One region of the Rhizobium sp. PP-CC-3G-465 genome, then DNA from elsewhere that is predicted to be linked to it. Evidence: predicted binding sites of a transcription regulator. Region 1 holds the regulator's gene; each other region holds the start of a gene.
The links. The regulator LexA, encoded in region 1, represses DNA repair genes until DNA is damaged. The targets are predictions, from matches to a motif close to TGTTCNNNNTGTGTTCNG.
Positions count from the first base shown of each region.

Region 2: the regulator LexA is predicted to act here: its motif matches at 5,066-5,083, upstream of C8J33_RS17545 (ATP-dependent helicase).
Region 3: the regulator LexA is predicted to act here: its motif matches at 2,615-2,632, upstream of C8J33_RS11825 (YifB family Mg chelatase-like AAA ATPase).
Region 4: the regulator LexA is predicted to act here: its motif matches at 3,502-3,519, upstream of C8J33_RS27310 (LexA family protein).

Region 1 covers NZ_SLYH01000001.1:924,590-932,347, forward strand. Annotated here, with positions in the region: gene C8J33_RS04185 (DUF72 domain-containing protein) at 1-786, opposite strand, end outside; gene uvrA (excinuclease ABC subunit UvrA) at 825-3,746, opposite strand; gene C8J33_RS04195 (single-stranded DNA-binding protein) at 4,030-4,563, shown strand; gene lexA (transcriptional repressor LexA) at 4,838-5,554, shown strand; gene C8J33_RS04205 (hypothetical protein) at 6,594-6,926, opposite strand.
Region 2 covers NZ_SLYH01000004.1:345,899-353,656, forward strand. Annotated here, with positions in the region: gene C8J33_RS17530 (FAD-containing oxidoreductase) at 1-837, opposite strand, end outside; gene C8J33_RS17535 (DUF4126 family protein) at 834-1,322, opposite strand; gene dinB (DNA polymerase IV) at 1,705-2,757, opposite strand; gene C8J33_RS17545 (ATP-dependent helicase) at 2,923-5,001, opposite strand; gene C8J33_RS17555 (RbsD/FucU family protein) at 5,295-5,750, shown strand; gene C8J33_RS17560 (FadR/GntR family transcriptional regulator) at 6,095-6,769, shown strand; gene C8J33_RS17565 (PLP-dependent transferase) at 6,766-7,758, shown strand, end outside.
Region 3 covers NZ_SLYH01000001.1:2,482,481-2,490,238, forward strand. Annotated here, with positions in the region: gene queC (7-cyano-7-deazaguanine synthase QueC) at 108-824, opposite strand; gene C8J33_RS11825 (YifB family Mg chelatase-like AAA ATPase) at 1,026-2,558, opposite strand; gene gshB (glutathione synthase) at 2,697-3,656, opposite strand; gene C8J33_RS11835 (cupin domain-containing protein) at 3,774-4,310, opposite strand; gene C8J33_RS11840 (hypothetical protein) at 4,515-5,021, shown strand; gene C8J33_RS11845 (lysylphosphatidylglycerol synthase domain-containing protein) at 5,094-6,038, opposite strand; gene C8J33_RS11850 (dipeptidase) at 6,177-7,571, opposite strand; partial or broken gene C8J33_RS11855 (MarR family winged helix-turn-helix transcriptional regulator) at 7,728-7,758, opposite strand, start outside.
Region 4 covers NZ_SLYH01000001.1:1,182,984-1,190,741, reverse strand. Annotated here, with positions in the region: gene C8J33_RS05530 (S-(hydroxymethyl)glutathione dehydrogenase/class III alcohol dehydrogenase) at 1-237, opposite strand, end outside; gene C8J33_RS05525 (helix-turn-helix domain-containing protein) at 316-711, opposite strand; gene C8J33_RS05520 (DMT family transporter) at 1,008-1,892, shown strand; gene lipB (lipoyl(octanoyl) transferase LipB) at 1,855-2,610, opposite strand; tRNA gene C8J33_RS05510 (tRNA-Leu) at 2,893-2,977, shown strand; gene C8J33_RS27310 (LexA family protein) at 3,167-3,451, opposite strand; gene C8J33_RS05500 (toll/interleukin-1 receptor domain-containing protein) at 3,638-5,464, opposite strand; gene C8J33_RS05495 (peptide deformylase) at 5,792-6,292, opposite strand; gene mgtE (magnesium transporter) at 6,633-7,758, shown strand, end outside.

The DNA of each region.
Region 1 (7,758 bases):
CTTTTGAAGCGCTATCGCGCCATTCGGGGCATTGACCTTCCCCTCATGAATGAAAAAGGCGAAGACGTCGCGAGGCTGTTTCGGCAGCAGATCCGCCAGCAAGGGAAGCCCGTCAGCTACGCCTCCGGATCTCCAGGCATCGAGGCGTGTTTCCCAGTCTGCCAGGCGCTTCTCGTCATAACAGGTTTCAACATCATCGCTGCCAGTCTGCAAACGGGCGTAGACGAAGTCGGCCGTCACGTCGGCGATCAGCGGATACTCTGCGTGATCCGCACAGACGATGGCGACGTTATGCCGACGGGCCATCTCGACGAACTCCGAGACCTGGAAGGAGCTGTGGCGAACCTCCACGGCATGGCGCAGCACCAAGCCATCCTGCGTTTCCGGAAGCAGGCTTAGAAACGCCTCGAAATCCACCGCATCGAATTTTTTCGTCGGCATGAACTGCCAGAGGATCGGTCCGAGCTTGGCACCCAACTCCGATAGCCCCTGGCTCAGGAACCGCGTGATCGACTCCCCGGCCTCCGCCAGAACTTTCTTATTCGTGGCATAACGGCTTGCCTTCAGCGTGAAGACGAAATCGTCCGGAACTTCCGATGCCCATTTCGCGAATGTCTCTGGCTTCTGCGAGCCGTAATACGTCCCGTTCACTTCGATAACCTTCAGCACGTTGCCGGCGAACTCGAGTTGCCGCTTCTTCGCAAGGCCCTCTGGGTAGAAGGTTCCCTCCCAAGGGTCGAACGTCCAGCCGCCGATGCCGACGCGAATCGTACCCGCCTTACCCATGCCGCCCGTTCCTTTCACTCGTTCTTTGCAAGCCCGCGTTATTCCGCAGCCACGGCCTTGCGGACCGGGCGGCGCTCAAGCAGTTCCTTCAGGAAGTGGCCGGTGTGCGAGCGTTTTTCCCGAACGATCTGCTCCGGTGTCCCCTCCGCCACGACCTGACCGCCGCCATCCCCGCCTTCCGGACCAAAGTCGAGGATCCAGTCCGCCGTTTTGATGACCTCCAGATTGTGCTCGATCACGACAACGGAATTGCCCTGGTTGACGAGTTCGTGCAGCAATTCCAGCAGTTTCGCCACATCGTGGAAATGCAGGCCGGTGGTCGGCTCATCCAGAATATAGAGCGTCCGTCCGGTCGATCGCTTGGAGAGTTCCTTGGCCAGCTTCACGCGTTGCGCTTCGCCGCCCGACAGGGTGTTCGCCTGCTGCCCGACCTTGATATAGCCAAGCCCAACCTCGTTGAGCGTCACCAGCTTGTCGCGCACGGCGGGGACCGCCGCGAAGAACTCGACGCCTTCCTCGACGGTCATGTCCAGCACGTCGGCGATCGACTTGCCCTTGAAGGTGACGTCGAGGGTTTCGCGATTGTAGCGTTTGCCGTGGCAAACGTCGCAGGTCACATAGACGTCCGGCAGGAAGTGCATCTCGATCTTGATGACGCCATCGCCCTGGCACGCCTCGCAACGCCCGCCCTTCACATTGAAGGAGAATCGCCCTGGCTGATAGCCGCGGGCCTTCGCCTCCGGCAGGCCGGAAAACCAGTCGCGGATGGGGGTGAACGCGCCGGTATAGGTGGCGGGGTTCGAGCGCGGCGTGCGGCCGATCGGCGACTGGTCGATGTCGATGACCTTGTCGATATGCTCGAATCCGTCGATGCGGTCGTGATCGGCCGGGATCTCGCGCGCGCCCATCACGCGACGGGCCGCCGCCTTGTAGAGCGTTTCGATGAGGAAGGTGGACTTGCCGCCGCCGGAGACGCCGGTGACCGCCGTAAAGACGCCAAGCGGAATAGAGGCGGTAACATTCTTCAGGTTGTTGCCGCGCGCGCCGACGACCGTCAGCTCCTTCTTTTTCTTCAGCTTCCGCCGCTCCGCCGGCACCAAAACCGAGAGATCGCCCGAAAGATACTTGCCGGTCAGCGACGTCGGATGATCGATGATCTCCTGCGGTGTGCCGGAGGCCACGACCTGTCCGCCATGGATGCCGGCCGCGGGACCGATATCAACGACATAATCCGCCGTCAGGATCGCGTCCTCGTCATGCTCGACCACGATAACCGTATTGCCGATATCGCGCAGATGCCGCAGCGTATCGAGCAGGCGGGCATTATCGCGCTGATGCAGTCCGATCGACGGTTCGTCCAGCACATAGAGCACGCCTGTCAGGCCGGAGCCGATCTGCGAGGCCAGCCGAATGCGCTGGCTCTCGCCACCCGACAGCGTACCGGAGTTTCGCGAGAGGCTGAGATAATCCAGCCCGACATCGTTCAGGAAGCGCAGCCGATCGCGGATCTCCTTCAGGATACGGACGGCGATCTCATTCTGCTTGTCCGTCAGCCGCGCAGGCAGATCCTCGAACCAGTCGCGCGCGACACGGATCGACATGTTCGTGACCTCGCCGATATGAAGGCGATCGATCTTGACGGCCAACGCTTCTGGCTTCAGCCGGAAGCCCTTGCAGGCGGGGCAGGGGGCCGCCGACATGTAGCGCTCGATCTCCTCACGCGCCCAGGCCGACTCGGTTTCCTTCCAGCGCCGCTCGAGGTTTGGAACGATGCCCTCGAATGTCTTCGTGGTGTTGTAGGAGCGCGCGCCGTCCGCATACTGGAAGACGATCTTGTCGTCCGTGCCGCGTAGGATCGCCTTCTTCGCAGCGTCCGAGAGTTCAGCCCAGGTGTTGCTCAGCTTGAACCCAAAGGTTTTGCCGAGCGCTTCCAGAGTTTGATTGTAATAGGGGGACGACGATTTGGCCCAAGGCGCGATCGCCCCGTTCTTCAGCGTCCGATCATGCTCCGGCACGATCAACGCCTCATCAATCTTCTGCTGGCTGCCGAGACCATCGCAGGTCGGGCAGGCCCCGAAAGGGTTGTTGAACGAAAACAGGCGGGGTTCGATCTCCGAAATCGTAAAGCCGGAGACGGGGCAGGCGAACTTTTCCGAAAACAGCACGCGCTCATGCGTCTCGTTCAGCGACTTGTTGGCCGAACCGCCGGCGGATGTCTCCTTCTCCGGTAGCGGCTTGTCAGCAAATTCCGCAATCGCCAAGCCATCCGCAAGCCGCAGCGAGGTCTCCAGACTGTCCGCAAGCCTTGCCGCGATATCGCCGCGCACGACCAGACGGTCGACGACCACGTCGATGTCATGCTTGTACTTCTTATCGAGCGCGGGAACATCGGCGATCTCGTAAAACTGGCCGTCCACCTTTACGCGCTGAAAGCCCTTCTTCATGAGCTCCGCGAGTTCCTTCTTGTACTCTCCTTTTCGCCCCCGGATCATCGGCGCGAGAATGTACAGGCGAGCACCTTCTTCCATCGCAAGAACCCGATCGACCATTTGGCTGACAGTCTGGCTTTCGATCGGCAGACCTGTCGCTGGCGAATAGGGCACGCCGACGCGCGCGAACAGAAGGCGCATATAGTCGTAGATCTCGGTGACCGTTCCCACGGTCGAGCGCGGATTTTTCGACGTCGTCTTCTGTTCGATGGAAATAGCAGGCGATAGGCCCTCGATCAGATCGACGTCGGGCTTCTGCATCATCTCAAGGAACTGACGCGCATAGGCCGAAAGGCTCTCGACATAGCGCCGCTGCCCTTCGGCATAGATGGTATCAAAGGCCAGCGACGACTTTCCCGACCCGGACAACCCCGTCATCACGATCAGCTTGTTGCGCGGGAGGTCGAGATCGACGCCCTTCAGATTGTGCTCCCGCGCACCGCGGATCGAAATGGTCTTGAATTCGCTCATGGTCGGACGCTCTGCATGGGGACGAAGCCCTTACTTAAGATCATTACTTCATATGTCGAGGCGCGTTTTCGGGAAACCACTATTCCTTCGTCACAGTGATCCGGTCTGCGGCCCGTGACGGCCTCGCTTGACAGGATCATACCCAAGACATAGAACAAATAAAGAACAAATTTGCAAACTGTTGTGGATTGCTGGCGGCCGAGGGCGAAATGCCGCGCTCAACAGCGTAGGCTCGCGGCACGATGCGGATCGTTGAGCCGCTTTCAGGAGACAGGACAAAGAGATGGCTGGTAGCGTAAACAAGGTGATCCTCATCGGCAACGTCGGGGCGGACCCCGAGATTCGGCGGACGCAGGATGGCAAGCCGATCGCAAACCTGCGCATCGCGACCTCCGAAAGCTGGCGCGACCGAAACTCCGGTGAGCGGCGCGAGAAAACAGAGTGGCACACCGTCGTGGTCTTTAACGAAGGCCTGTGCAAGGTCGTAGAGCAATATGTGAAAAAGGGCGCCAAGCTCTATCTCGAGGGCGCGCTGCAGACCCGCAAGTGGCAGGACAAGGACGGAAACGACCGTTACTCCACGGAGGTGGTGCTTCAGGGCTTCAACTCGACGCTGACCATGCTCGACGGTCGCGATGGTGGAGGCAGCGGTGGCGGAAGCCGTGGCAGCTCGGAATATGGTGGCGGAAGCGGTGGGTCGAATTACGGCGACGATTACGATCGCCCGGCCCAGTCCTCGGGCGCCCGATCGGGCGGTAGCACCGGCGGATCAAGCGGCGGCTTCTCTCGTGACCTGGATGACGATATCCCATTTTGATTCGCGCAAACCTGCTGCAGGTTGATACATAAATTCGACGCCTCTTTTGCGCCGTCATGGGTAAGTTCATGGCGGCGTTGCTATTGTGAAGCTGAGAGAGGCTGTGCGTTGACAACAATTCTCGTTTTTAAGGGAATGCGGAAAGCAACGCTTCGGATGGGCGCCCCTTGTTGATCATTCCCGATGTGGTTTAACCAGAATGCCACTTGCAGAACACATGAGGAACATATAACACTGTTCTTGCTTTGTTTCGTGACTCTGGAGTCGATTGATCATGCTGACCCGCAAGCAACAGGAACTGTTGATTTTCATTCATGAGCGCATGAAGGAATCGGGTATTCCCCCCTCATTCGACGAAATGAAGGATGCACTGGAGCTCGCGTCCAAATCCGGCATTCACCGGCTGATCACGGCTCTTGAGGAGCGCGGGTTCATCCGGCGCCTACCCAACCGGGCACGGGCGCTTGAGGTCATCAAGCTGCCGGAGGCGTATCTGGCCGCTGTCCCGCCGAAGCGCGGTTTTTCGCCGAGCGTGATTCAAGGAAGCCGGGGAAGCTCTGCACCTGAAAACGCGCCGAAGACGACGGCTGGGGTGGGCAACGATAATAGCGTGTCGGTTCCGGTGATGGGGCGCATCGCCGCAGGCGTTCCGATTTCCGCCATCCAGAACAATACCCACGATATCTCCGTTCCCGCCTTTATGATCGGCAATGGCGAGCACTACGCCTTGGAAGTCCGGGGCGACTCGATGATCGAAGCCGGTATTCTGGACGGTGATACCGTGATCATCCGCAATGCCAACAGTGCCAGCCCCGGCGAGATCGTCGTGGCTCTCGTGGATGACGAAGAAGCAACCCTCAAGCGCTTCCGCCGCAAGGGTGCCTCCGTTGCCCTCGAAGCAGCCAATCCAGCCTATGAGACAAGAATTTTTGGCCCGGAACGCGTGAAGGTCCAAGGAAAGCTCGTCGGGTTGATTCGCCGTTATCAGTGAAGGGAAGGGCTTTGCTATTGTGAGGTTGATGAGATCTTGTCGTCATCAGGTTCCAGCACATGGAGCCTTTTCAGCATGTTTTTTGAGGTTTACGTTTTAGACGGTCCTAGTTGACTACTGTACCGGCGAGGACAGACGGAAATCGCAACCTTCACGTTCTGCAGAGATGCGATTTTGAGGGTCGAGCCATCCACCTCCTTGTCAGTCCGACCTTGAGTCGTAGCTTGGCTGTTTAACGTCTACGAGATGAGTAGACACTTTTGAGCGCTTGGACGTCAGGTCGCCGGATGCCGCATCCAGTACGGGATGATGAAGGGGTAATTGGTGGCCCCTGAATCTCGTGGCGTGAGATGTAGGTAAGCTTCGTTATCCGTTAAGTTACCAACCGGCCAGAAATTTGCGCCATCTGTCGTTCTATTCGTAAGCTATCAAGCGGAACACGTTCAGTTCTGAGGCCTGCTAGCTTTAACGATACCTACAAGTGAAAGTCTATGGAACCGCATGGGCAGGTCGGCGTTTACCGGGCGAACACAGCGGAGGTGAACATGCCCGGAACATCGAGAAACTTTCGGGCTGTCCTCTTTGGCTGTAATAAAGCTGACTTTGTGGGAAGCACGATGTTGTGAGTATGTACAACCCCGACGAAGTTCAGGATTTGGCAAACGACTGTTTGTAGCCCACACAGAGACCATGGCACTTTCCAGGCAGGGTGAAAAGCCAGTACGTAAAAGCAATCAAATCTCTGTCTAGCCGAATTACAATCGTGTTGGCGATTTTAGTTCATTTTTTTGGTATTGCTCACAGCACCATTTACAAAAAAAACGCGCATTTTTCATGCGCTAAGGAATTCATCATGAGAATGATCTTTGTCGGGATGCTTGCATCCGTCCTCAGTATACTTGTGATCAAATATGCAAACAATGATCTGGGGAACAGTGTCCCATTGACGACTGTCGGAGCAGCTAGCTCGCTGTGATACCCGGGCATCTCGGCCAGCTGCTCCGATATATTTAGAGACTTTATCCGAAGATCAGGCTCATCATTCGTGGATCGTGTAAGATCCCATTTCGCACAAATTTTGCTTGTCTTCCGTCGTTGCGAGATCTGAACCCTCTTCGAATTCGAAACGCATGTCATAATTACAAACGTCTCGACCATCTGCAATCGTAAGCTCGATTGTCTCACCGGGATTGAGGACCTGTTCGCCGAACACGTCTCCCTCCCAATCACTGACACCGACAGGTGACGTGTAGAAGCGCGTGAGAACGGATTTCGTGCCGTTCTTCAGTGTGAACACCAGATCCTCGGCCTGTGCTGCCCCGGACACAAAAATGGCGCTGATGATAATCGCGCCTGTCGTAATGATTTTCATTGTTCCCCCCGTGAATCTAATATGTCGCCAATGGGTTGACGATAAAGGGATATTACCGAGTCTCTTGTCGTATTCAACTGGATTGTGGACGTTTGATAAACAGACGAATGCGGTTTCAGACGCGCTGCAAATTCTGAATGCGCGTTCTCACCATCATTTACCCAGCAGCTCGGCTGTTATCCTCGCACGGCGAAGAGATGTGAAGATTGCGCGGCGGATTCGTTTGGAAATCTGCGGCGTTCCACTGGCTGGCAGCGCTCGCCTACATTCGGAGAATGTAAACTGGACGGCCGCCGTGATCTCGTGGCAACGACGTGACGTCAATCTGTCGCCCGACCCCGTTCTTGAATTAACGGCAGTCGCGTCCGAGCCCCTTTTGCCAGAACAAAAACCCTACGTCCACCGTGCGTGTCGTTGATGGGCCCCATATAGGGCATAGTTCACATCGAAGACTTTGAAGAATGGCGGAGTATGTCCCTGTTCGCCAAACGAACACCGCGTATGGTCGAACGTCCGCCTGCATTGAGGCAGGCCGGAGAGCGTCCACACCATGAATAGGGGATAGAGCTATCTGGGTTCTAAGATGGCTGTTCTCAGAACGTTCTGGTTCATGAAGGAGACGAGGAGGGAGCAGAAAGCAATGGATCGCCACACCAAAATTTAATGTTGCAGAACATTAGAGGCCCAAACTGCCACACCACAAAAATAGATGAGGAATTTCTATGCCTTGAAATGGTGGTAAAATGGCGTTGGAGGCCTCGCCCGGAATTGAACCGGGGTGCAAGGATTTGCAGGCTTCCCTCTATCATTGATATAGCTTCACAATCAGACG
Region 2 (7,758 bases), on a different contig from region 1:
GGCGGCGTCGAGCCCGAGATCATCCGTGTTGGGTTTACGCCCCGTGGCGAGCAAGATGTCGGAGCCGCGAATGTCTGGCTCGCCCTTCGTGCAGTTCACACCAACGATGACGTCTTCGCCGTCGCGGGAAAAGCGGATGCACTCTGCTGCGGTTCGAACCGCGATGCCTTCGCCCTCCAGCACCGCTTGGATCGCGTCCGATATTTCCTCGTCTTCTCGCGCGACGAGTCGAGGCCCTTTTTCGACAATGGTCACCTCGGCTCCAAAGCGATGGTACATCTGGGCGAATTCCAGACCGATATAGCTGCCACCGACGATAATGAGGTGTTTCGGCACACGCTCTAGCATGACGATGTCGCTGTTGGTCATAAAGGGAACGTCATGGATTCCGGGGAAATCCGGGATGGCGGCCCGGCCGCCGACATTGATGAAGATCTGCGGCGCGAACAGGCGCTCGTCGCCGACACGTACCGTCGTGCGATCCTCGAACCGCGCATGGCCGCGGATCAGGGTGCAGTTTTCAAGCCCCTCCAGCCATCGCTCGTTGCTCATGCGGCTGTCGAGCGTGATCTTGTGCGACCGGCGGAATACGGAGGGCATGTCGATCGTCACGTCTCCGCCGATGACGACGCCAAAATCCGCGGCGCGCCGGGCGATATGGGCGGCGTGAGCACTGGCGACGAGCGCCTTGGTCGGCTTGCACCCGGTGTTGACGCAGGTTCCGCCGACATGCTTGCGCTCGATGATGGCGACGGAGCGCCCGGCGGCGGACAGGCGAGCGGCGAGCGACGGGCCGGCCTGTCCGGCACCGATGATGATCGCGTCGAACGTTCTCATGCAGGGATCGGCATGGACGCCGAGACGGGCAGGGCGCTCATGATGAGAAACGCTCCGATGATGGCGATAGCGTCCTCGACAAAGGCTGCCGGCCGATCGCGGCCGAAACTTGCTGCGAGGCGGGCCCGCAGAGCGGCTCCACCGAGGGTGCCGGCGATGGCGCCGAGGAGACCGGCAACGAGGCAGATCAACCAGCCGCCGGAGGGCGTTCCGATGATCGCACCGCAGAGCGCGCCGACCACGACGCGGGTGGCGAACTGTACCGGCACCTTGCGGCTTGGCGTTGTCGGCAACTGGTCGGTGACGTATTCGCCGATTGCCAGGACGGTGAGGAGTCCGGCCGCCCAGATCGAGCTCATGAAGGATGCCCAGGAGCCGGAGAGATCGATCCATCCGAGCGTAGCGGCCCAGGCAATGGCTGCCGGCGCGGTCATGGCGCGCAGGCCGGCGATGACGCCGATCAGGAATGCAAGAAACAAGAGCATGAAACCTCCAAGGCCGGATCGGCATTCGCAATGCAATCACAGACTGACATTGTGGACAAGGGCCATGCGTAGCTGCGCTGTTCTACTGATGAAGCGCCACACGGTCGTGCCCTTCGATTTCTGCATAGCTGCACTGCAACATTGCCTCTCGTAAGGGCAGGCGTCTCGGCGTAAATATTATCTCAACGAAGCGATGCACCTCCTCCCGCGTCCCTTCGTAGTTCGAACGCTCCCCTCCTCCTCCCAGGATCGTTCGAAGGAATGGCGACATCCTCCTCCCAGTCGCTGTTCGGTTCTTATCGAAAAGCCTGCCGCACCTCCTCCCGCGGCAGGCTTTTTCGTTTTGAGCCTATTGCTTGCTGCTCCCCAAGTGCCGAGAGACCTACAGACCGAGATCGAGCTGCGGTTCCTCGCTCGTGTCGGGACTCGCGCCGTTCGTCGTCAGCGATGACAGCGTTACGCCGAGAAGCCGCACAGGCCGGCGAAAGGGATGGACCGTCGCCAGCAACTGGTCGGCGACCTCAAGAACATCATCGATACGAGCAAAGTTCGCCGCCAGCGTTCGCGCGCGCGTCGCCTGCGTGAAATCCGCGTATTTGATCTTCACCGTCACCGTTTTGCCGGTGATGTCATGCGCCTCGCAGTACCGCCAGACCTTCTCCGCCAGCGGGCGCAGTTCGGCCTCGGCGAGGACGAGGTCGGATATGTCCTCGCTAAAGGTGTCCTCGGCGCCGACCGACTTGCGAATACGGTCCGGCCGCACGCGCCGCTCGTCGATGCCGCGCGCGATCCCGTGGAAATACGCGCCGGATTTGCCGAAATGCTGCTGGAGATAGGCGAGCGGCTTCGTTTTGAGATCAAGGCCCGTCTCGATGCCGTGCTTCTTCATCCGCTCGGCCGTGGCCGGGCCCACGCCGTGGAATTTCTTGACCGGCAGGGCCTCCACGAAGGCCGGGCCGTTCTTCGGCGTGATGACGAATTGACCATTGGGCTTGCGCTGGTCCGACGCCATCTTGGCGAGGAACTTGTTATAGCTGATGCCCGCCGAGGCCGTGAGACCGGTGGCGGCGAAGATCCGGGCGCGGATCTCGGCGGCGATCTCGGTTGCGATCTCCATGCCTTTCAGGTTTTCCGTTACATCGAGATAGGCCTCGTCCAGCGATAGAGGCTCGATCAGAGGCGTGTATTCCGCAAAGATCTCCCGGATCTGCTGCGACACGGCGCGGTAGACCTCGAAACGCGGTTTGACGAAGATCAAGTCCGGGCATTTGCGCTTGGCGGTGACGGACGCCATGGCGGAATGCACGCCGAACACTCGGGCTTCGTAGCTCGCTGCCGCCACCACGCCCCGTGCAGCCGATCCGCCGACGGCAAGGGGCTTGCCGCGAAGCTCCGGGTTGTCCCGCTGCTCGACCGAGGCATAGAAGGCGTCCATATCGACATGGATGATTTTGCGCACCGGGGCATCCCGTGGCTCCACGCTTTCCCCCGGTACAGCATCGGGAACGGGTGCGGCCAGCGCTTCTGCCAGATCCTGAGCCTCGCGGGCCGCCGCTCTTGCTGCCGTTTCCGGCCTATCGGAAGCGCCCGTCTGCACGGCCTAGCTCCACATGCCGCGCATGCGGGCGGCGACGTCGATGCGGATTTCCCGCGCGCTGCGTTCCGAGGCGGAGGCTGATACCAGCGGCCAGGTCGCGCTCTCGAAGAACTGGAGCAGCGTCGCTGGAATGAAGCGGGTTCGCGCGGCATAGACATGCCGATCGCCCTGCGGGTTCTGCCCGTGGGTGAAAAAGCGCTGCGGCGTGATCAGCGCCAGACTGTCTTTCGCGCGCGTCATGCCGACATAGAGAAGGCGGCGCTCCTCCTCGATTTCCTGCGTCGTCCCGGTTCCCAAATCGGACGGGATGCAGCCATCGACCACGTTCAGCATGAAGACGGACCGCCATTCCTGCCCCTTGGCGGAGTGGATGGTCGAGAGGATGAGATAATCCTCGTCCAACAGCGGCACGCCGGCCTGGTCGCTTGTGGCATCCGGAGGATCGAGCGTCAGTTCGGTCAGGAAGCGCTCACGCGAGGCATAGCCGGTGGCGATCTGCTCCAGTTGCAGGAGGTCCGCCTTGCGCGTTTCGGCGTCCTCGTGGATGCGGTCGAGATGCGGCTCGTACCACATCCGTGCGAGACCGATCTCCGCCGGCCAGCCCGGGCCGGACTTTCGCAGGCTTTCTAGCATGGTGACGAAGCGGCTCCAGTCGTCACCGGCACGGGGCGGAGCGGGGATTTCGGCCAGGGCTGCGAGCGGCTCGGGATCGGCCGCGATCGCATCGAGGATCTTGCCCACCGTCTGCGGGCCGACGCCCGGCAGCATCTGCAGCAGCCGGAAGCCCGCCACCCGGTCGCGCGGGTTCTGCGCGAACCGCAGCACGGCCAGCATGTCCTTCACATGCGCGCTATCGAGAAATTTCAAACCGCCGAACTTCACGAAGGGAATATTGCGCCGCGTCAGTTCGACTTCAAGCGGCCCGCTGTGGTTCGACGAGCGGAACAGCACGGCCTGCTGCTTCAGCGTCATGCCGGTTTCGCGGTTCGCCAAAACCTGTTCGACGATGAAGGCGGCCTGATCCGTCTCATCTTTCACCGTCACCAGCTTCGGCCGCTCGGCCGACTGGCGCTCCGTCCAGAGATTCTTGGTGAACCGTTCCCGCGCGAGATCGATGACGCCATTGGCGGCGGCGAGAATGGTCTGGGTCGAACGATAATTGCGGTCGAGCGTGATCACATCCGCCGCCGGGCTGAAGGAGGCGGGGAAATCGAGGATGTTGCGAACGGTGGCGGCGCGAAAGGCGTAGATGGATTGTGCGTCGTCGCCGACCACGGTCAGGCCGCGACCGCCGGGCTTCAGCGCCATCAGCACCGAGGCCTGCAGCCGGTTCGTATCCTGATACTCGTCCACCATCACATGGTCGAAACGATCCCCGATATCCTGCGCAAGGCCGGGATCGGACACCATCTGCGCCCAGTAGAGCAGGAGATCGTCGTAATCGAGCACGTTCTGGGCCTGCTTGGCGGCGACATAGGCAGCAAACAGTGTCTTCAGCTGCGCTTCCCACCCGGCGACCCAGGAAAAATGCAGGCGCAGCACGTCGGTCAGCGGTGTCTGCGAATTCACCACCCGGGAATAGATGGACAGGCAGGTGCCCTTGGTGGGAAACCGGCTTTCCATCTTGGAGAAGCCGAGTTCGTGACGCACGAGGTTCATCAGGTCGGCACTATCTTCACGGTCGTGGATGGTGAAATCGATATCGAGGCCGATCTGCTCGGCGTACATCCGCAGCAGGCGCGCGCCGATGCCATGAAACGTGCCGGACCAGGAAAGGGCGTCGGTCAGAACGCCCGCGTTAGCGCCGAGCACCTTCCGGCAGATCCGCTCGACCCGCCGCGCCATCTCGGACGCGGCGCGGCGCGAAAAGGTCAGCAGAAGGATACGCCGGGGATCGGCACCGTGAACGATGAGATGGGCGACGCGGTGCGCGAGCGTATTGGTCTTGCCCGATCCGGCGCCCGCGATGATCAGCAGCGGACCTGCGACCGTGTCGGATGTTGTCCCGTTGGAGACGATGCCGTGCTCGACGGCTTGGCGCTGCCGCTCGTTCAACGTCTCCAGATAGGCTACTGCCGCCATGCCGTCTTCCCCGTCCTGCCTGCATGTTCCGGAACAAGACGCAGAATCGTCGCGCCGAGGACTTGGGAACAAATAACGAACATATCAGCCAGGGAAAAGCTTGAACAGGGCTGTCGCGAGCCAAACGGGATCGCAGCGCGTTAACGGGTGGTCGATGACCGCTATCATGCCTTTGGTGCTGGCCGGAATCTTCCTGGAGCGTTACATCGTCAAAGGCCTCACGGCGGGAGCCGTGACGTGGGCATTCAGAGATCGCGGCGGGAGCCGCGACGAAGACGTAATGGGAGGTTTTCTTGCTGAAGAATATTCATCCGGCGCTCGGCGCCGACGTGCTGCATGCACTCCGCTCCATGGGGCATGGCGATACGCTCGTCATATCGGACACCAATTTTCCGACCGATAGCGTCGGGCGACAGACGGTCATCGGGCGGCCGCTGACGATGGCCAATCTGAGCGCACCCCAGGCGATCGCCGCGATCCTCTCGGTGCTGCCGCTGGATACGCCGCTGCAGAATTCGGCGGGCCGCATGGAAGTGATGGGCGCACCGGACGAGGTGCCGGATGTGCAGCGCGAGGTTCAGGCGGAGATCGACCGTGCCGAGGGCAAGCCTTGCCCCATGTACGGGATCGAGCGCTTCGCCTTCTACGATCTGGCGAAGAAGGCCTATTGCGTCATCTCGACGGGGGAAACGCGGTTCTACGGCTGCTTCCTGTTCACCAAGGGCGTCATTCCCCCGGCCGGCGCGTAAATCCCTCTCCTTTCTGATCGCGATGACGCCAGCAGGCAGGCAACAGCATGGCCGCCCGGGTATTGCCGAGCCCGTCCTCGGCAATACCCGGAAGCTCGACGCGATTGCGGCGGCGGCTATCGGTGGGCCTCGCTGATGGGTTACACAACAGTCAGCCTACGGCGGGCATCCATGGGGCATGAGATGTCCATGAGCAAAAAAGCATAAAGCTTCCGACTGCAGCGTCTTGACAAACCATCACAGCCATCCTCAATTGGCAGGATGTCAGACCAATTCTCTTTAAACGAGTCCTTGTCGTGAGTGCGTCGCCCCGTGCACCGACGCGCATCGAGCCGTTGCCGCCGATGAACCGGGCGCAGCAAGTCGAGACGGCGCTGGCGCAGTATGTGGAGCATGCCGGCCTCAAGGCTGGGGACAGATTGCCGGCCGAGCGCGAATTGATGCTGGCGCTCAGCGTCGGCCGATCGACCATCCGTGAGGCGATCGGCAAGTTTCAGGCTCTGGGAGTGGTCGAAAGCCGCAAGGGTAGCGGCAATTACCTGCTGAAGCCGATTTCCGCCGGCACGGTCCATATGCCGCTCTCGTTCGAATCCGTCGGCCTTCGCGACGCCCTGTTGATGACGCTCGAGGTTCGCCGCGGTATCGAGGTCGAGGCCTCCATGGCCGCCGCCCGCCGCCGGACGGAAACGGACCTCAAGACCATCGAAGCCCGCCTCGATGAAATGGAGACCGTGCATCTTGCCGAGGGCACATCAGGCAAGGCCGATCTCGCGTTCCACCTCTCGATCTACGACGCCACCCACAACCCGCTGTTTCGGCAACTGCTGGAGCAGATGCGTGGCGGTTTCGAGCGCTTCTGGTCGAAGCCCTTCGATCGGCCGGATTTTGCGGCGCGCTCCTTTCCCTTCCACCGGACGCTCTTCGATGCGATCGCCGCAGGCAACGCTGAAGCTGCGCGAACGGAAACGCTGAAGATCCTCGCCATCGTCGAGGAAGATATCAAGGACATGTCGAAATGACCCCAGGCCACGATCTCTTCGATCCCGCCTCGCTGATCGTCGCCCATGACGAGACCCATGCCTTCGAGGCCGTCGTGCCGCCGATCGTGCAGACCTCGCTCTTCACCTTTTCGAGCTATGACGAGATGGTCGCGACCTATCGCGGCGAACGCAACCGGCCGGTCTATACGCGCGGCCTGAACCCGACCGTCCGTCTGTTCGAGGAAATGCTGGCAAAGCTCGAAGGCGCGGAGGATGCGCTCGCCTTTGCGAGCGGCATGGCGGCGATTTCCTCGACGGTCCTGTCCTTTGTCGAGCCCGGCGATCGGATCGTCGCTGTCCGCCATCTCTATCCCGACGCTTTTCGTCTGTTCGGCACCTTCTTCAAGCGCATGAACATCGCGGTCACCTATGTCGACGGTCGCGACGAGGCGGCGGTCGAAGCGGCCATGCCGGGCGCCAAGCTCTTCTACATGGAAAGCCCGACGAGCTGGGTGATGGAGGCGCATGATGTCGGCGCGCTCGGCGCCATCGCGCGCCGTCACGGCGCGATTTCGGTCATCGACAATTCCTGGGCAAGCCCGATCTTCCAGCAGCCATTGTCGCTCGGCTGCGATCTCGTGCTGCATTCCGCCTCCAAATATCTTGGCGGCCATAGCGATGTCGTCGCCGGCGTCGTGGCTGGCCCGAAGGCGCTGATCGACCGCATCCGGGGCGAGGCCTATCCCTATCTCGGCGGCAAGCTCTCGCCGTTCGACGCCTGGCTCATTGTGCGGGGCCTGCGCACCCTGCCGATCCGCATGAAGCAGCATCAGGCGTCCGCGCTGGAGATCGCGACGCGTCTTCAGGCGATGGATGTGGTGGAGACCGTGTGCCATCCAGGGCTTGCCAACCGCCTGCCGCCAGGGCTGAACGGCACGTCCGGCCTCTTCTCTTTCATCTTCCGCGAGGGTGTCGATGTCAGGGCCTTTGCCGATCGGCTTCGGCTCTTCAAGCTCGGCGTATCCTGG
Region 3 (7,758 bases), 1.6 Mb from region 1:
GTGCATTTCCGGTGAAGACCGGTTCACCGGAAATGCACTGGTCAGTTGTTTTTGCCGCATTGTCCGACGCCGAAGCGATCCCGCTTCGGCTGGAAATGCTCCAGACGTCAGCGGACCTCTTCCGCCACGAACCGCCCGACCCCGCAGGCCTCCCGCCAGAAATCGGCATCCTCGTAGAGCGTGGGGTCTGCGATGCCGGCGAGATGGAAGGCTTCGCGTCGCTCCACGCAGGTGCCGCACCGCCCGCAATGTACCTCCCCACCCTTGTAGCAGGACCATGTTCGCGCGAAGGGCGTGCCGTTTTCGGCACCGTCCGTGACGATGTCGGCTTTCGAGCGCTCCACATAGGGTGCGTAGAGCGTCACCGCGGCATAGCCGTCCAGCGCGTGGTTCTGCATGGTCTGGAACGACCGGATGAAATCGGGCCGGCAATCGGGGTAGATGAAGTGATCGCCGCCATGAACGGCGACGGCGACCGCATCCAGTTTCTGCGCGGCCGCAAGCCCGAAGGCGATCGTGAGCATGATGGCATTGCGGTTCGGCACCACCGTCGCCTTCATCGTCTCCTGCGCATAATGCCCGTCCGGCACCGCGATATCGTCCGTCAGCGCCGAACCGGTCAGATGCGCGCCGATCGGCCCGATGTCGATGAGATGATGGGGCACGCCTAGCCTTCCGGCCGCCTCGGCCGCGAAGTCCAGCTCCCGGCGATGGCGCTGGCCATAGTCGAAGGACAGGAGGCCGGCGAGATGATGGTCGCGCGCCACGTGATGGGCGAGCGTGACGGAGTCCAGTCCGCCGGAGCAGACGACGAGCGTTTTCATGGAGAGCGTTCCCTTGTTTTGACCGGGTGGGGCTGCGACCGGCATTGGACGTGGCGCAACCGCGCCGTCCTCGACAAGCGTACACTGCCGCATTTTTCCGCGGGGATAAAGTTCGCACGGCCTACCTTTTTCGCAGGCTTGCGCTTTTTTCAGGATGGCATTCCGGTCGACGAAACGATCCCGCTGCCATCGCCGTTCTCCTCACGCGGCACTGGTCATGCGGTCTCCGGCGATACGGTAGGAGATGGCTTCGGCGATGTGGATGCGGCCGACCGTCGGGCGGGCGTCGAGGTCGGCCAGCGTCCGGGCGACCTTGAGGACGCGGTGGTAGGCGCGTGCGGAAAACGTCATCCGTTCGGCCGCCTCGCGCAGGAGCTGGAGGCCGCCGGCATCGGGTTCGGCCAGCGTCTCGATCATCGATGTGGTGCAGCGCGCGTTCGAGGTAATCTTCGGCATGCCGAAGGCGATGAAGCGGTCGATCTGGAGCGCCCTTGCATTCGCCACGCGGGCCGCGACGACCGCGCTGGTTTCGGCGGTCGCCGGGCGGATGAGGTCGGCCGCAGACACTGCGGGAACATGGATGCGGATGTCGATCCGGTCCATCAGCGGGCCGGAGATGCGCGCCTGATAGTCGCCGGCGCAGCGCGGGCCCCGTGCGCAGCTATGCCCCGGCTCGCCCGCCATGCCGCAGCGGCACGGGTTCATGGCCGCGACCAGCTGGATGGCGGCGGGATAGCTGACGCGGTGATTGGCGCGCGCGATGATGCATTCGCCGGTTTCGAGCGGCTGACGCAGCGCGTCCAGCGCCTGCGGCGTGAACTCCGGGAACTCGTCGAGGAACAGCACGCCGTTATGGGCGAGCGAGGCCTCGCCCGGCCGGGCGCGAAGGCCACCGCCGACGAGGGCCGCCATGGTGGCGGAGTGATGCGGCGTGCGGAAGGGCCGGCGATCCGAGAGCTTGCCGCCCGGCAATTGTCCCGCGATCGAGTGGATCATCGAGACCTCCAAGAGCTCGCCCGGCGACAGCGGCGGCAGAATGGAGGGAAGGCGCGCGGCGAGCATCGATTTGCCAGAGCCGGGCGGGCCGACCATCAACAGATTGTGGTTTCCGGCCGCCGCCACTTCCAGCGCGCGCTTGGCGCTTTCCTGCCCCTTGATATCGGCGAGATCGGCCAAGTTGGCGGCCGTCGCACGGATGGCCGGCTCCGGCCGGGTGAGCACCTGCGTGCCGCGAAAATGGTTGGCGAGCGCGATGAGGCTGCGGGGTGCGAGAATGTCGATCTCGGCACCGGCCCAGGCGGCCTCCGGCCCGCTGTCGGCCGGGCAGATGAGGCCCTTGCCGATGGCGTTCGCGCCTATGGCGGCGGGCAGCGCGCCGGCAACGGCGGCGATCGTGCCGTCGAGGTTCAGTTCGCCGATGACGACGTAGTCTGCCAGCGCATCCGACGGAATGGCGCCGAGCGCCGCCATCAGCCCGAGCGCGATCGCAAGGTCGAAATGGCTGCCTTCCTTCGGCAGGTCGGCGGGCGCGAGATTGATCGTCACGCGTTTGGGCGGCAGGGACAGGCCGGAGGCGTGGAGGGCGGCGTGCACCCGTTCCCGGCTTTCGGCCACCGCCTTGTCCGGCAGGCCGACGATCTGCACACCGACCTTGCCGGGCGCGACCATGACCTGCACATCGACCGGAACGCCCTCGATGCCCTGGAACGCCACCGTGCTGACCCGTGCCACCATATTCCCGCCACTCCAACCGATACGCTTATGAGACTTTCCTCACATTACACGGCAGCTGGAATAAAACAAGAACATTGGCGGAACGATTACAATCGACCATGTCGGCAGGGTTGCAAACATCACAACCCGGCCGGTTTTTCAAGCGCGCTTGCGCTCGATCGCATCCCAAAGCAGGCTGGCGATATCGGCGCCGCCGAAGTTCCTGACCTCGCGGATGCCGGTCGGAGAGGTCACGTTGATCTCGGTCATGACGTCGCCGATGACGTCGATGCCCACGAGGAGAAAGCCGCGTTCGCGCAGAGCCGGGCCGATGCGGGCGCAGATCTCCCTCTCGCGTGCCGTCAGTTCGGTCGGCTCGGGCTTGCCGCCCGCATGCATGTTGGAACGGGCATCGTGCTCGGCCGGCACGCGGTTGATGGCACCGACAGGCTCGCCATCGACGAGGATGATGCGCTTGTCGCCCTTGCGCACGGCCGGCAGGTATTCCTGCGCGATGAAGGGCTCGCGGAACATCTGCCCGAACATTTCCAGCAGCGAGGACATGTTGCGGTCGTCGCGGGTGGAGTGGAACACACCGGCGCCGCCATTGCCGTAGAGCGGCTTCAGGATGATATCGCCCATTTCCTCGCGGAATTTGGCGATTTCGGCCGGGTCGCGGGTGATCAGCGTCTTCGGCATCAGGTCCGGAAATTCGGTAACGAAGATTTTTTCCGGCGAATTGCGCACCCAGGCGGGGTCGTTCACCACCAGCGTCTTCGGGTGGATGCGCTCCAGCAGATGCGTCGAGGTGATATAGGCCATGTCGAAGGGCGGATCCTGGCGCAGGAGCACCACGTCCATGGTGGAGAGATCCAGCCGCTCGGGTTCACCGAGCGTGAAATGATCGCCCTTCACGTCGCGCAGGGTCATGGCTTGCGCCGTGGCGTAAACCTGCCCGTCGCGCAGCGACAGCCGGTCCGGCGTATAGTGAAACAGCCTGTAGCCGCGGTTCTGCGCCTCGAGACTCATCGCAAAGGTCGAATCGCCCGCGATATTGATGGTGGAGACGTGGTCCATCTGAACCGCGACATTCCGGAGTGCCGTCCTGGTGGCTGCCATTGTCTTCCCTCGGTCAACGACCCGCCTTCATCGCAGGCGGGCCTCATCACGTAGGACGGGAAGAGCCCGAACGCAACGGCGGAACGCCGCGCAAACGGGCGAAAGTCACCGGGTCCCTCAGGCGGCGAGCGCCGCCTTGGGGGCTTCGCCGCGCAGCAGGTCGCGCAGGCGATAGGCCAGGACGACGGGTTCTGGGAATTTCTTGCGGCAGAAGGCGATCTTGCGGACATAGGTCTCGATGCGCCAGTTGGCCCAGGTGCCGCCGTTGAAGAAGCCGATGTCACCGGCGCGCAGCACCGTCTCGGTGCCGTCCTCGGCCGTCACATGCACCTCGCCTTCGAGGATGACGACCGTCTCGTCCCAGCCGAAATACCAGTTGAACTCGCCGGCCGTGCAGTCCCACATGGCGGTGACGGCGGCATCGTCGTGGCTGCGCGAATGCTCGGCGAGACGGGCGACCGGCGCACCTGCGACGATCCAGTCCGGATTGATCGGGGCCGGCAGCATGGGCAGGTCCATCGCGGGCGACGCGATCATCGCGTGCCTGCGGGCCGCCTGTTTCCCCTCCTGCTTCGATATGCCGAGCCTCGGCGCGAGCGGTGTCACCCGCACCGCAACCGCCATCAATTCCGCAAAAAGCATCTTCAGCGCCATGTCATCCCCTCGGGCATCGATCCTGTCCTGAAAGGGACATTAGCCAAGAGGCACAAAGACAGCATTGAAGGGATTGCTCGCATTTGAGCGATTGCAGACATTGCCACCATCCAACGACGCAACCGTCGTCAATTTGCCGCATGTCGATGGCCTAAAGATGCGGCATCATCCATTGATGATGCGGCATCATCACGAGGACCCTCCATGCATCACCGCGCCTTCGCCTCCCTCGCCCTTTCCGCCGCCTTGCTCACCGGAACCTTCGCCGTTCCACACGCAGCATTCGCGCAGGACGCGCCCTATGTCGACGATCGTTCGGATGGCGCAAAGCTCGTCCAGTCGCTCTACAATGCGATCGAGCGCAAGGAATATGCGCGCGCCTATGCCTATTTCGGCGACAAGCCGCCGGCCGGCGACTATGCGAGCTTCGTGCTGGGCTACAAAAACACGGTCGATGTCGAGGTAAAGACCGGCGTCGTGACGCAGGAGGGTGCAGCCGGCAGCCTCTACGCGCCGGTGCCCGTTGCCGTCCGCTCGGTGGACAAGGATGGGAAGGAGCGCGTCTTTGCCGGATGCTACGTGACGCGCATCGTCAACGCCGCCATTCAGGAGCCGCCGTTCACGCCGCTGCATATCGAGAGCGCGGAACTCGGCGAGGTGAAGACACCCTTTGCCGAGGCGGTCCCGAAGGTCTGCCATTCACCGTCGTAAGAGCAAATCCAGCAAAAGTGCGAAGCGGTTTTGCGTCCGGAGTTGCGTGAAAAGAGACCAGACCTTCCCGGATCAGGGGCCCGCGCGTCGGCGCTCCAGAAACTGACGGCGCTCGAACAGCACGACCACCACGAGCGCCATCAGGAAGGGGATGACGAGGTAGAACAGCCGGAAGATGACGAGGGCGGCCAGCACCGAGGCCGCATCGATTTCCGGCAAAGCCGCGATGAAGATCAGCTCGAGCACGCCGATGCCGCCCGGCGCGTGTGACAGGAGGGCGGCCGAGAACGAGGCGAGGAACACCCCGAGCACGACCATGTAGCCCGGATTTCCCGCCTCCGGCAGCGCGAAATAGATGATGGCGGCAGCCCCGATCAGCTCCACCGGGGCGATCAGCAATTGCCGTACCGCCAGCGTCGGCCGCGGATATTCCAGATGTAACCACCGCGTGTGGATGGGCCTGAAGCGGATGAGACTTCCCAGAAGATAAAGGCCGATCAGCACGAGGATGGCGATCGCCGTGGAAATCGAGGCTCCGAGCGGAATGACGGCGGAGAAGCGATCGACGATCTCCGGCTCGATCAGAAGCACGATCGCCGACAGCGTCAGCGTGCCCAGCACGAAGGTCAGCGAGCAGAAGGCGACGAGAACGCCGGTTTCGCTGACGCTCAACCCCCTCGACCCGTAGGCCCGGTAGCGCACGACGGCGCCCGAGAACACGGAGGCGCCGATGGTGTGCGACAGCGCATAGGCGGTGAACGAGCAGACGGTGATGAAGGTCAGCGACAGCCGCCGGCCGAGATGTTCGAGCGCCAGATGGTCGTAGGCCGCAAGCGCCGCATAGGCCACCAATGTGGCGCCGGCCGCCAGCAGCCAGCTCTTCAGCGGCACGGCCTCGAAGCTTGCCAGGAACTCGTCGAGCGAAAGCCCGCGCAGCTCGTGATAAAGCCCGTAAAGCGAAAACAGGATGGCCGCCAGCCCGACGGCCGGCCAGATCAGAGCGCGGATCGTCTTCATGCAGGTCTTTTTCGGTCCGGCGGAGGCAGTCTCGACGTCATACGGGTCATGAGACCATCGCCACCCGGCCGGGTCAAGGGCGTCCCGGCCGGCGGCGCCTTCACAATATCTTGAGATTTCAACGTGTCAGCGCCGCGTTTAGCGAGCGGCCGCCAGCGCGTCGAGGATGCGCACCCAGGAGCGGATGCCCTTGTGGAAGGACTGGAGGTCGTATTTCTCGTTGGGCGAGTGGATGCGGTCGTCGGACAGGCCGAAGCCGACCAGCAGCGATTCCATGCCGAGCATCTTCTGGAAATCGCCGACGATCGGAATAGAGCCGCCCATGCCGATGATGACGGCCGCCTTCGGCCATTCGTCCGACAGAGCCGATTTCGCCGTGTTGAGCAGCGACGAATCATACGGCAGCTGGATGGCCGGCGAGCCGCCATGCTCGTGGAACTCTACCGAGCAATCGGCCGGGATGTGCGCGCGGACGTAATCGCGGAAGGCCGTGCGGATGGCATCGGGGTCCTGCTGGCCGACGAGACGGAAGGAGATCTTTGCCGACGCCTTGGAGGCGATCACGGTCTTGAAACCCTCGCCCGTGTAGCCGCCGGTGATGCCGTTGACCTCCGCCGTCGGGCGGGCCCAGATGAGTTCGAGGACCGAGCGGCCCTCTTCGCCCGAGGGGACGGCAAGGCCGATCTCGCCCAGCATCTTCTCCGCCGTCTGGCCGAGTGTTTCCCATGCGGCCTTGATCTGCGTCGGCGTCTCCTCGACGCCGTCATAGAAGCCGTTAAGCGTCACGCGGCCGGTCTCGTCGTGAAGACCGGCGAGGATGCGCGACAGGATGTGGATCGGGTTGGCGGCAGCGCCGCCGAACATGCCGGAATGCAGGTCGCGATCGGCGGCGGTCACCACGACCTCCTCGCCCACGAGGCCGCGCAGGCCGGCGGAGATGGCGGGCGTCTCGCTGTCCCACATGCCGGTGTCGCAGACCAGCGCATAGTCGGCCTTGAGCTCCTTGGCATTGGCGGTCAGGAAGGGTTTCAGCGACGGCGAGCCGGACTCTTCCTCGCCCTCGAACAGCACGGTGACGCGGCACGGCAGGCTGCCATGGGTTTCCTTATAGGCGCGGCAGGCCTCGACGAAGGTCATCAGCTGCCCCTTGTCGTCGGACGTGCCGCGGCCGGTGATGACCTTGCGGCCAGGCGACAGCTCGCGCACGGACGGCGTAAAGGGGTCCGTCTCCCAGAGCGACAGCGGATCGACCGGCTGGACGTCGTAATGGCCGTAGAACAGCACGTGCGGCGCGTCGGTGGTGGCACCCTCATGATGCGCGACGACCATGGGATGACCGGGCGTATCGCGCACGGAGGCCGTGAAGCCGAGGCCCTGAAGGTCCGCCACCAGCCATTCCGCAGCCTTGCGGCAGGCGTCCTTATAGGCCGGATCGGTGGAGATGGAGGGGATGCGCACGAGGTCGAAGAGCCGTTCGAGGCTGGCGTCGAGATTGGTGTCCGCCTTGGCGAGAACGCCGGTGATATCGGTCATGGCAATGCTCCTTGATGTCGGCGCGACCCTACTCAAAAATTCCGGCTTGGGAAGACCCGGACATCATCTCGGGCATTCTGGCGGGCTTTCCGGCGCAGGCTCCGCATCCGGCCCCGGTCGCACCGAGGCGTCGGCTGGAGGCTGCGAAGCCATGGGCGCGGCATTGGCGATGGCCATGCGCATATAT
Region 4 (7,758 bases), 260 kb from region 1:
CTTCAACGATGTCACGCCCGGGCCGACGTCGACCACGATGCCGGCACCCTCATGGCCGAGGATGGCGGGAAACAGGCCTTCCGGATCGGCACCCGACAGGGTGAACTCGTCCGTATGGCAAATGCCGGTGGCCTTGACCTCGACCAGCACTTCGCCGACCCGTGGGCCTTCCAGTTGTACGGTCATGATCTCGAGGGGTTTGCCGGCCTGAACGGCGACAGCAGCGCGAACGTCCATGAAATGTCTCCTGGATTTGAAGGTCTTGGTTGGTCGTGGCGTCACGCGGACCAAAGTCCACGATTCGGGGCTTGCGATTCAGATACCCTTTAGGACGCGGCGAAGCGAGGTCTCAAGCGCGTCTATCGCCTTGCCGGTCTGCGCATGCAACGCCTTGGCGGTGGCCAGCTCATCGAGCAGGGACTGCACGGCCGATGGTGAAAGCATGACGCCGGAGGGTTCCGCAATGCCGGCAATCAGCCATTTCGGCGTGACGCCCAGCAGGTCGGCGAGCAGCGCCAGCTTTTCGCCCTCCGGCTCGCTCCGGTCACGTTCCCAGTCCGAAACCGTGTCGGGCGAAACGGCAAGGCGTTCCGCGAGATCCGCAAGGCTGAGGTTGAGCGCGCCCCGTGCGCGGAAAAGCCGCCCACCGGGCGTATCCGTGTCGCGCGGCTGCCGCAGCATCGCCATCATGGCTTCCGTCGATACGCGCATGGCGTTCTCCCTGATCGTGCTCCGGTGCCGCGCTGGGTACCTTGGAACGACGCGTTGACCACCACGTCGAAACCGTTCCTGAACGCAGATGCCCGGGGCCTTCCATATGCCTGAGCCTACAGCCGCGACCGGGAAAGAAAAGAGCCTGCAGCGTCAATTATCTGTCGAGACACGCCTTGCGGAAAGCGTCGCGAGGGCATTGCCATAAGCATGTCCGACACCGGACCTGGAGCCTGATTCGCATGACACGTCCATCTCCGTCCGCTCTGCCCGCAACGGTCGTGCCGGCCACGGTCATGCAGGGGGTCCTCCTGCTGCTCGCCGCCATGATGATCCTGCCCTGCATGGATGCCATCGCCAAATATATGGCTGTCGAACTCGGCATGTCGCCGGCGCAGGTGACGTTCTACCGCTTCTTCTTCCAGCTCGTCGCGACGCTGCCCATGCTGCTGCGGCTCGGCGGCCCAAAGGCCCTCGTGCCGCAGAGGCCGTGGTACAACATGCTGCGCGGCATTCTGCTCGCGGCGGCATCGCTGTTCTTCTTCGTTTCGGTCAAATACATGCCGCTTGCCGACGTCTTCGCGATCTATTTCGTCGAGCCGTTCATCCTCACCTGCCTGTCGGCGCTCATCCTCGGTGAGAAGGTCGGCTGGCGGCGGTGGGTGGCGATCGGGATCGGCTTCTTCGGTGCGATGATCGTCATCCAGCCGAGCTTTCAGGTGTTCGGCCTCACCGCGCTGATGCCCGTGGCCTGCGCCTTTCTCTTCGCCTGCTATCTCCTGATGAACCGCGCCTCCGGCGCTGCCGACAGCCCGCTCGCCATGCAGACCTTCGCCGGTGTCGGCGGCACATTGTTCATGATAGCGACGATTGGCATCGGCCATGGCATGGGCGCTGCGGATTTCGTGCCGTCGCTGCCGCATACGCCGCTCGGCTGGGTGCTCGTCATCGCGCTCGGCACGATCTCCGGCTACGGGCACCTCATGGTGGTCAAGGCGTTCCAGGCCGCGCCCGCCTCGGTGCTGGCGCCGCTGCATTATTTCGAGATCATCGCGGCAACCGCGCTCGGCTATCTCGTCTTCGGTGAGTTCCCGACGGCTTCCAAATGGCTCGGCGTCGCCATCATCGTCGGGTCCGGCCTGTTCATGATCTGGCGGGAGCGTCGCCAGCCGGCGCACTGACGGTCGTGTCTGTCACCGTCGGCCCGAAGACGGCCTCGAACGCATCCCGAAGCCGCATATCGGCATCCTCCATCATCACCGGCAGGCCAAGATCGACAAGGCTGGTGACGCCATGCCCGCGAATGCCGCAAGGCACGATGCCGCCGAAATGGTCGAGGTCGGGATCCACATTCAGCGACAGCCCGTGAAAGCTCACCCAGCGGCGCAGCCGGATGCCGATCGCGGCGATCTTGTCTTCCGCCGGCGTGCCATCGGGCAGAGGCGCCTTTTCCGGCCGGCGCACCCAGACGCCGACGCGATCCTCGCGCCGCTCGCCGGTGACGTTCATGCTGGAGAGCGTGCGGATGACGAGATCCTCGAGCGCCGCCACGAAGGCACGAACGTCCTGCCGCCGGCGCTTGAGGTCGAGCATGACATAGACCACGCGCTGCCCCGGCCCATGATAGGTATATTCGCCGCCGCGCCCTGTCGCATAAACGGGGAAGCGGTCGGGCATCACGAGATCGACCGCATCGGCACTCGTGCCGGCGGTATAGAGCGGCGGATGCTCGACCAGCCAGACGAGTTCGTCGGCTTCACCGGCGGCAATGGCCGCCACCTCGCGCTCCATGGTCTCCACGGCGGCCTCATAGGGCACAAGGCCCTCCGCGATCCGCCACCGAACCGGAGGACAGTCGTCCCCGGCAAAAAAACGACTGTCGAGAGCGTCGCGCTGCATGGTCTGTCCTGAATATGCTGCGGTCGGCGCGAAGCGATCTCATGCCGTGCAGGCTCATTGGAGTAAAAATCAGCGACGGCTCTTGCGAAAAGCGATCCGGCTAACCGATCAGCCCTGTAGATGGGGCGTGTTCACCAAGGGTTAAAGGCGGATTTCCGGGCTCTGTCCACAGACCTCGGAAATAGTTTTCACCACCGCCAACTTTTCCGCATTACGCCCTTGTGCCCCCCAAATCCTTTTGCTAAACGCACCCCTGCCGGAGCAATTCGGCTCTACCACGATGCGGTCGTGGCGGAATTGGTAGACGCGCAGCGTTGAGGTCGCTGTGGGGCAACCCGTGGAAGTTCGAGTCTTCTCGACCGCACCAAAAGAAACCGGCTTATGCCGGTTTTTTTGTGCCTTGTCATTCGGCCGGTCGCTGGGAGTCCGATTTCCAGACCCTGTACGGCGACACAAACTCTCTCTTTAGATTCGCTGCATTGAGAGCCAGCATTCATCGCTCCCTTCGCAGGTATGGAAATCGTTCGGACTTACTAAAAGTGGCGGTAATATTGCGTTAAATACTATGTAGTGATGCGCGGCCGAACCGCATCTTGCCGGCGCGATCCACCGCGATCATGTCCCCGTCGCAGATCCCCTCACGCGTGAGGCTGTGGCCGGAGACGCGCCACCAGAAGGTGGAGGGCTCGTGCCGCACGATCCACGCAATCGGATCGACCACGTCCTCCAGATCATCGGCGGGCGGCGAGGGAAAGCCGGCCGGCACCCTGAGGCTGGAAACCTTGACGACAGAGCGCACGTAATCGAGCGCAATCGGCGACAGCGTCGGGTGCTGGAGCATGACGAATGAGATCCGATGTTTGTGTGTCCGGAAGCGTTGATGGGCGCTTTCGTTCTGCAAATGTTCTCATTGGGCGGAGGAGTCAAGGGGGAGATCACTCCAAGGAACACGCAGCACGCCCGGCAATGCGTGCGACATCGATTCGGCGATCACCGGGATATAGAAAAACAATAGTCAATGCTCCTTCTAGAATAGTTCAGACATCAAGTTAAATAGTTTCTCAAGTATCTGGCGTAAACGGCTGGCTGCCTCCGGAGAAGTCAGAATATTAGTGCTGACGCCATAGCCTATTGACGTGATCGCGCTGCCGACGAAGCCTGCCAATGCTAGGAGACCTTTCGTCGTTTTCTTTCGCTTCACCTCGCCTGATTTGGCTGAGACGACTTGGATTGCTCTCGCCTCGTTTAGTTCAACTGCCAAGTATTCGCCTGTTCTGACAGCAGGTTCTGTTAACACGTTCTCGGCGTCACTACTTCTAAAGGCTTTCGATGCTACATCCGCAATTTCTTGAATTGCCGCTTCGGACATCTTGTCAGGGTCAGGCAGCGGTGCCGGTAGGGGAGCTTGTGCGTCGAGAGGCGCTGGTTGGGCCGGCTGAAGTCGAGGCCTGAGTGCCTCATGGTTTGTGCACAGCTTGTGCAATCCGTTATGGGTACTGCCAGGCCAGCTTACGTCTTCATCCATATCGAGGTATGAGCGAATGTCATCTATGCTATCTGACAAGATATACCAAGAAGCAGGTCTTGCAGAAACCTGGTCGATGAAATGTGATAGATCAAATCTGATCGCGGCACCTAGGTTGTTCGGAAGCGAATGAAAAGCATCCAACAACTTCTTCGCGAGTGTCTCTTGTGCTTCAAGTCGTCTATTCAAGTCAAATTCATCAGGGAATGGTGGTGACGCGCTAGGAGGGCTGTCTTTCGCAGTGATCATGCCGTCTTCAACAACTGCAGCCATCGGAGTGGCTGCAATGATGCGGCGTTTAACTTCGTCATTATCGGGAGGAGAGAGTTTGTCTTTTAATGATTGAAGGAGTTTTATAAGTTCAGGGTCGCTGCGAAGCCCGTTCCATTTACGCAAGTCAGCGTATTGAGTCTCCATGAATCCATAAGGCAGCTTGGAATTGTCTAGACGAACGTGGATTAGTTTTTTCTCTGCTTGCGCACGAGAGGCTTCTTCAGTGACTGCAGCCGATTGTACACTGAAAACTGTCCATAATGTTAAAACAACTTTAGTCTCAGTGATTTTGTTGTCAATTGCCTCCCGCCAGTTGTCTCCAATCGCAATGTCCTGATCCCACCACGCCGAAATGCCCTCATCCAGCAAAATTGCTTTAATGAGTTTTGCAGTTTCTAGATCTTGGTGGGCGTAAGAAATAAAGACACTATGCTGCATATTTGGTGCAGCCTGCTCCATAGCAGGGTTTTTCTCATCTTCTGCAAAGCTCTCGGATGGTTCCTTTACGATTGCCCAGTGGCTCGGATACTCAAGGCCGTTTGGTAAAACAATCCCGGTGTCTCCAATCATCTCGTTAATTTGTCGTTGATTCAGACCGTCAGCAAAAGCAGTAACGTCATGGTACCTTTCGGAAGAGATCTTTGCACCAGCTAATCGTGCTTTTGATAAATTCGCACCAACTAAGTATACATTCGATAGATCTACGCCTCGAAGGTCAGACTTTCTTAGGTCGCACTGGTCAAGCGATGCGTGGTGTAGATTTGTTCCCTTCATATCTGAGTTTGCCATGGTTGCGGTCGAAGCTTTTGCAAAACTCATATCAGCGTCAGTAAGCTTGGTACCAACCATTTGAGCGCCCATGAGGATTGAGTGTGTTAAATCCGCTCCTTCGAGATTGGCGCCGGTTAGAAGCGCTCCCCGAAGGTTCATGTACGCTAAATCAAGACCGCGAAGATCCGCGTTCTTGAGGCTCGGCACAAAGTACCGTTCCTCCCGCCGAGCATTCCATGCTTCGCTCCCCTGTTTCACCCACCTCATGTGTGTAGCGTTAGCCATCAGTTCCATCCCGAGTTCATTAGCGAAACTGAGAATGCGGATCGCCGATAGACTAACTGATAGCCTCTTCGCTGGATTCAACCAAGCGTAGCCTATTAACTACCAAACGTTTTATTCTAGAATCAGGAAGTTCTGTAGAGCTGCCTGTGTTTGCGAGACAAAATGCACTACATCTGATCCCCAGCGGGACTATAAGTATGTGCTTTAATTGCTGTAAATTCGATCCAAGGATCTTCTCGAGCGCACCAAAAGAAACCGGCTTACGCCGGTTTTTTTGTGCCTTGTCCATTGGGTTAGACCCAATGATGCCATTGGCTGGCACCTTCATCATCCGGTCTTCAGCGCCTTCTCATAGCGCTTCACCAGCCGCTCCCGCTTCAGCCGCGACAGGCGCTGCAGCCAGAAGATGCCGTTGATCTGGTCGATTTCGTGCTGCAGGCAGACGGAGAGCAGGCCTTGCGCTTCCTCCTCGCGCCAGATGCCGTCGAGCATCTGGTATCGGACGGTCACGGTTGCGGGCCGCTCCACCTCATCGGTGAAGCCCGGCATGGAGACGCTGCCTTCCATGTGGCGCGTCGTTTCCGTGGAGGCGCTGGCGATCTCCGGATTGATGAAGATCCGTGGACCCGTCTTCTCGTCTGTCTCGATGACCGTGACCGCCTTGAGGAGGCCGATATGCGGGCCGGTGATGCCGATACCAGGCGCCGCGCGCATGGTGTCGAGCAGATCGGCGGCGAGCGCGGCGAGGTCACTGTCGAATGTGGTGACAGGCTCTGCCGGCGTCTTCAGTCGGGTGTCGGGGTAGGGGATGATCGGTCTGATTGTCATGCGAAGGCTCCGGAGTCGTGAGGATAGGGCACGTGTGCCGGCTTCCTCTCGCCCCTATATCACCGGGGTACCCGGTGCGTATCGGTATCCTCGCCCTGTGACGACGCGAAGGCGAATTCGGAGGTGATTTGTGAGGTCTTGCAACAGGTTGAACAAATCTGCCCGATATGGCGCGCATGCGCGTCATCTTCGGTAGACCCACGCCTTTCCATGGTCTAGCAGGGAGTGCGGCCGGCCCTGGTTTCCGGTCTGTAACCATCGACACACTGGCAGAGCCTTCCCTCAAGCCCCGGGCATCGCTCCGGCGCCCGGAACGGCTGAACGATCGCGAGGCGGGCAGATGAGCAACACCGGCGACGATATGGATACGCGCGTTCTCGATGCGGACGATGCCTATGATGGGGCTGACATCTATGCCGAGGATGGATCGGTTCGCTCCGATTACCTGATGCATGTCGGCGCCGCGATCGCCGACCGCGATGTGCTGTATCTTCGCCAGCACGTGGCGCGTCTGCACGCGTCCGAAATGGGCGACCTTCTCGAAGCCATCAATCCCGAGCAGCGCCGCGCGATGGTCTCGCTGTTGGGCGACGATTTCGATCTCTCGGCCCTGACGGAGGTGGACGAGGCGATCCGTATGGATATCGTCGAGCACCTGCCGAACGAACAGATCGCTGCGGCGCTCGGCGAGATGGATTCGGACGATGCCGTCTACATTCTCGAGGATATGGACCAGGAGGATCAGGAAGCGATCCTCGCGAAGCTGCCCTTTACGGAACGCGTGCGCCTGCGCCGCTCGCTCGATTATCCCGAATCGACCGCCGGTCGGCGCATGCAGACGGAGTTCGTCGCGGTGCCGCCGTTCTGGACGGTCGGGCAGACGATCGACTACATGCGCGAGGACACGGAGCTTCCCGAAAGCTTCACCCAGATCTTCGTGATCGACCCGACTTTCCGCCTGCTCGGCACCATCGACCTCGACCGCATCCTGCGCACCAAGCGCTCGGTGAAGATCGAATCGATTATGCGCGAAACCAACCATCCGGTGCCGGCCGAAATGGACCAGGAAGAGGCGGCGCAGGTTTTCGAGCAATACAACCTGCTTTCGGCCGCCGTCGTGGACGAGAATCAGCGCCTCGTCGGCGTGCTGACCATCGACGACGTCGTCGACGTCATCCAGGAGGAGGCCGAGGAGGACATCATGCGCCTCGGCGGCGTCGGCGACGAAGAACTGTCCGACACGGTCCTGGATACGTCGCGCTCCCGCGTCGTCTGGCTGATGGTCAACCTGTTCACGGCCATGCTGGCCGCCTCCGTCATCGGTCTCTTCGACAAGGCGATCGAGCACATCGTCGCGCTCGCCGTTCTCATGCCCATCGTCGCCGGCATGGGTGGCAATGCGGGTTCGCAGACGATGACGGTGACGGTGCGCGCGCTTGCGACACGCGATCTCGACATCCACAACG